DNA from 2 places in the Cobetia sp. AM6 genome. Region 2 is predicted to be linked to the other one. Evidence: predicted binding sites of a transcription regulator. Region 2 holds the regulator's gene; the other holds the start of a gene.
The links. Region 2 encodes PhoB, which activates phosphate uptake and scavenging genes when phosphate is short. Its sites were predicted from a motif close to TGTCATANNNNTGTCANA; they were not measured.

Region 1 (2,395 bases), 840 kb from region 2:
GTGACCGGACAGCACCCACAGCGAGGCGCCACCGATGATGGAGTTCTGCGGCGTCTCGATCACGTCGCTGTCATAGGGCAGCGGCGCCACGCCGAATTCGAAGCCCTTGGCGCTTTCCTTGACGCCGGCATAGCTGGCGGAAGAGCCCATCATCATCGCGCACTCGCCGGAGTAGAACTTGGGCGCCGCGTCATCGAAGCGACCGCCGAACACGAAGCGCTTGTCGGCCTGCCAGTCATCGAGACGCTGGATGTGATCGACCACGGCGGTCGTGTTGAATTCGAGGCGGGTATCGGTGCCGGCGAAGCCATTGGCCTGGCTGGCGAAGGGCACGTCGTTGCGCGCCGAGAAGTTCTCCAGCATCACCCAGGACGGCCAGGTGGTGGTCAGGCCACAGCTGGCGGCGCCGGAATCGACGACCTTCTTGAGCGCAGCGCCCATTTCCTGCCAGGTCTGCGGGAGGGAGTCGACGCCCGCCTTGGCCAGCACGTCCTTGTTGTAGTAGGTCACCGGCGTCGAGGAGTTGAACGGCATCGACAGCATCTTGCCGTCGGTGTCGGTGTAATAGCCGGTGACGGCAGACAGGTAGGCGTTCGGGTCGAAGGCGGTGCCTTCCTGCGGCGCGAAGTCTGCCATCAGCTGATGCACCGGGACGATCGCGCCCTTGGCGCTCATCATGGTGGCGGTGCCGACCTCGAAGATCTGCACGATGTCCGGACCCTTGCCGGCGCGGAAGGCGGCGATGGCGGAGGTCATGGTCTCGGAGTAGTTGCCCTTGAAGACCGGCTTGACGACGTAATCGTCCTGGCTTGCGTTGAAGTCGGCCGCGATCTCGTCGACCTTCTTGCCGAGCCCGCCCCCCATGGCGTGCCACCATTCCACCTCGATGGCGGCGAGGGCACTGGCGGAGGCGGAGGCGAAACCGATGGCCAGCGCGAGGCTGGCGAGGCGACGAGTCGCGGTGGCAGTCGTACGGGTGCTTGCATGATGAGTCGGGCGGCGCATGGTCAAACTCCTGAGAGGTTCCCCTGGCCAGCTTCCGCAACAAAGAAGAAGGACGCTGGCCGCTGACGATCGATGGCGACGATCAAGTGAACATTTTCTTGTTCTTTTGATGATCGTCCGAAAAGCGTAGACGACTCTATAGCGCCCGCCTTACAACTTTGTGACAGGAAGATGTTCATTCGAGCGAGGCTGAGCTTATGGCTGAATTTGTGACTGAGTTTGTGAATGAGCAGCGAGTGTGTGGCGCCGCCAGCTCGGCTCAGGCTGGCAAGCGAGGCGCCGGGGGTAACTCAAGGCCGGAATAAGCGGCCGGCGAGCGAGTGTGCTAGTCTTGCGCGCTGAAAATGCCTGTGGCGGAGAATGCGATGAAAGTGGTTGAAGTGAGTGCCGGTGCCCGACGTGATGCCTGTCTGGCGATGCTGTGCGCCGAAGTCCATGGCCGCGAAGGGGGTCTGGATGCGCTGGTGAGTTACGCCGGCGTGCGTGGGGTGTGGTTCGAGAACGAGATGGCGCGCCTGTTCGCGCTGGTCGACGATGCCGAGCGCATCCACTCTGCCGCGCTGCTGGTACTCGACGAGAACGCACGTGGCCTGAATCTGGCGCTGTGGGCGACGCCGACGGTGCATCGCGGTCACGACCACGGCATCGCGCTGGTCTCCCAGCTGTCCGATCACGGCCGCCTGCAGGTGCGCATCACCGACAGCTCACTGGTCAGCGTGCTGCGTCGCGCCGGCATCAACGACTGGCTGGAGGCCGAGGCCGAAGGCGATCAACCGCGCGAGCTGGTCGGCATGAATCCGGCGGCGCGTGTCGGCAACCTGGCGGCCCTCGACGCGCCGCTGCGTCTGGATCGCGAGCGCATCAAGCGCTCCTTCAAGGCACGGCCGAAGGACTTCGAGACCTACAAGAACGCCTTCGTACGTGATCTGGAGCACTTCGCGCGTCATATCTGAGGATGAGATGACGCAAGCGAATGACATGCTCACCAAGACAAAGGCCCCGCTCATTGAGCGGGGCCTTTGTGGTTCTGCGATCGGCGATCAGCGATCAGTTACTGCATCGATCAGGTGGGCGTCGATCAAGCGGGCGTCGGCCAGTCATCAGGCGGCGTCCTGCTGCGGGTTGGAGGCGGTGCCGTCACTCGCCATCGGCTTGCGCACGAAGGCGTCGAATTCGAAGTGGTCGACGGTCAGCATGTCGAGTACCTCGGCTTCGAAGACGCGCATGAAGCCGCCATCCTCGGCGGACAGGATGCCTGCCTCGACCGCCGCTTCGATACGCGCTTCCGGTGACAGTGCGTCGGCCGGAATCTCGCCCTTGTGGTAGGCCTTGGCCAGCGCCTTGTAGATCGGCTCGGCGCGCGGATAGTCCTTGAGCAGCGCGTTGTAGC
Region 2 (2,395 bases):
CCGGGGTCTATCTGATGCGCGCCGCCGGCTGCGTGATCAACGACTACGCCGATCGCCATTGGGACAAGCATGTCGAGCGCACGCGAGACCGGCCGCTGACCTCGGGCCGCATCTCGGAGCGCGAGGCGCTGACGCTGTTCGGGGGGCTGGTCGCGGCCGCCTTCGTGCTGGTGTGCTTCACCAACCTGACCACGGTGCTGCTGTCGATCGTCGCCGTGCTGCTGGCGGCCAGCTATCCGTTCATGAAGCGCTTCCATCATCTGCCCCAGGTGGTGCTGGGCGCCGCCTTCGGCTGGGCGATTCCGATGGCCTTCGCCGCGACGCTGGAGGAGGTACCGACCTACGGCTGGTGGCTGTTCGCGGCCAACCTGATGTGGACGGTGGCCTACGACACCGCCTACGCGATGGTCGATCGCAACGACGACCTCAAGGTGGGCATCAAGTCCACCGCCGTGCTGTTCGGGCGTGCCGACAAGCTGATGATCGGCCTGTTGCAGCTGGGCATGCTGGCGGTGTTGATCGGCATCGGCCTGCAGCTGGCGCTGGGCATCTTCTACTGGCTGGGCCTGGCTGCCGCCGCCGTCACCTTCGTCTGGCAGCAACGCCTGATCCGTGAGCGGGAGCGTGCGCCCTGCTTCCAGGCCTTCCTCAACAATCATTGGACGGGTCTGCTGATCTTCGCCGGTATCGCCCTGGCGACCTGGCCGATGAGCTGACTCCTGCATAAACATTAGTATTATTTAATTTAAAGCGACCCCTGCCCTCTATTGCTCCCCAGCCCACGGTTCATGCCTGCCTGCCGCGCCTCCAAGGCGGCTGGCAGGCTTGCGTGCAAGCTGCCATGCTGGCAGTTGTCATCTCGTTGTCATATAAGCGGGTTGTAATCGTCATCGACTTGTCATTCTGGCGCGTGCGCCGACTGCTGCATGGGATCTAGCGATGAGCTCCAAGACCGTACTGATTGTCGACGATGAATCCTCGATTCGCGAGATGATCGCCGTTGCCCTCGAAATGGCGGATTACCGCGTGCTGGAGGCAGACAATGCCCAGGACGCCCACGCCATCGTCGTCGATGAAAAGCCCGATCTGCTGTTGTTGGACTGGATGATGCCGGGCACCAGTGGCCTGGAGCTCGCACGGCGTCTCAAGCGTGACGAGACCACCTCGGAGCTGCCGATCATCCTGTTGACCGCCAAGGGCGAGGAAGACAACAAGATTCAAGGCCTGGAAGCCGGTGCCGACGACTACATCACCAAGCCCTTCTCGCCGCGCGAGCTGGTCGCCCGTCTCAAGGCCGTGCTGCGTCGCACCACTCCCAAGGGGGTCGAGGAGGCGGTGGAAGTCGAAGGCCTGATGCTCGACCCGGCCAGCCACCGCGTCACCGCCCACGGCAACTCGCTGGATGTCGGCCCGACCGAATATCGCCTGCTGCAGTTCTTCATGACGCATCAGGAGCGTGCCTACACGCGCAGCCAGCTGCTCGACCAGGTATGGGGCGGCAACGTCTATGTCGAGGAGCGCACCGTGGACGTGCACATCCGTCGCCTGCGCAAGGCGCTGGGCACAGGCCATCAGCATCTGATCCAGACCGTCCGCGGCACCGGTTACCGCTTCAGCGCTCAGGCCTGAGGGATTCATGCGCTATTGGACCAACGAGCTATGGCGCCTCGGCTACCTTGCCGGTGGCTTCGGCCTGATCGGTGGCCTGCTGGGCCATCTGGGCTGGGGCCTGGCGCTGGGTCTTTCGCTGTATCTGTTCGTCCATCTCAAGCACTTGAAGAGCCTCTACACCTGGCTGATCACCAATCCCCATGAAGAGCCGCCGCCCGGCGATGGCGTCTGGGGAGACCTGCTCGATCGTCTCTACCGCTACCAGAAGGGCCAGCGTCAGGCTCAGGAGCGACTGCGCAGCATCCTCAACCGTATCCAGGAATCCTCCGAGGCCATGCGCGACGGCCTGGTGATGCTGGACAACCACGGTGACATGGAATGGTGGAACAGCGCGGCCGAGCAGCTGGTCGGTCTCAAGGCCAGCCACGACCGCGGTCAGCACATCACCAACTATCTGCGTGACCCCGTCTTCATCGACTACTTCAATCGGCTGGCCTACCGCGAGCCGCTGACGCTCCAGTCGCCGCTGTCTGACAACCTGACGCTGCAGATCTCCATCACCCTGTTCGGTGACAACGAGCGTCTGGTCATGCTGCGTGACGTCACCCGCCTCTATCGTCTTGAAGAGATGCGCCGCGACTTCGTGGCCAATGTCTCCCATGAGCTGCGCACGCCGCTGACGGTGCTGGCCGGCTATCTCGAGACCTACTCCGATTACGCCGATGACCTGCCACCGCGCTGGCAGCGTGGGCTTGGCCAGATGCAGAGCCAGACCGACCGCATG

Region 1: the regulator PhoB is predicted to act here: its motif matches at 1,154-1,171, upstream of ugpB (sn-glycerol-3-phosphate ABC transporter substrate-binding protein UgpB).

What each region holds. Positions count from the first base shown of each region.
Region 1 covers NZ_AP021868.1:766,618-769,012, forward strand. The annotation lists gene ugpB (sn-glycerol-3-phosphate ABC transporter substrate-binding protein UgpB) at 1-1,005, opposite strand, end outside; gene CLAM6_RS03265 (hypothetical protein) at 1,371-1,958, shown strand; gene CLAM6_RS03270 (acyl-CoA dehydrogenase) at 2,106-2,395, opposite strand, start outside.
Region 2 covers NZ_AP021868.1:4,157,730-4,160,124, forward strand. The annotation lists gene ubiA (4-hydroxybenzoate octaprenyltransferase) at 1-716, shown strand, start outside; gene phoB (phosphate regulon transcriptional regulator PhoB) at 940-1,629, shown strand; gene phoR (phosphate regulon sensor histidine kinase PhoR) at 1,637-2,395, shown strand, end outside.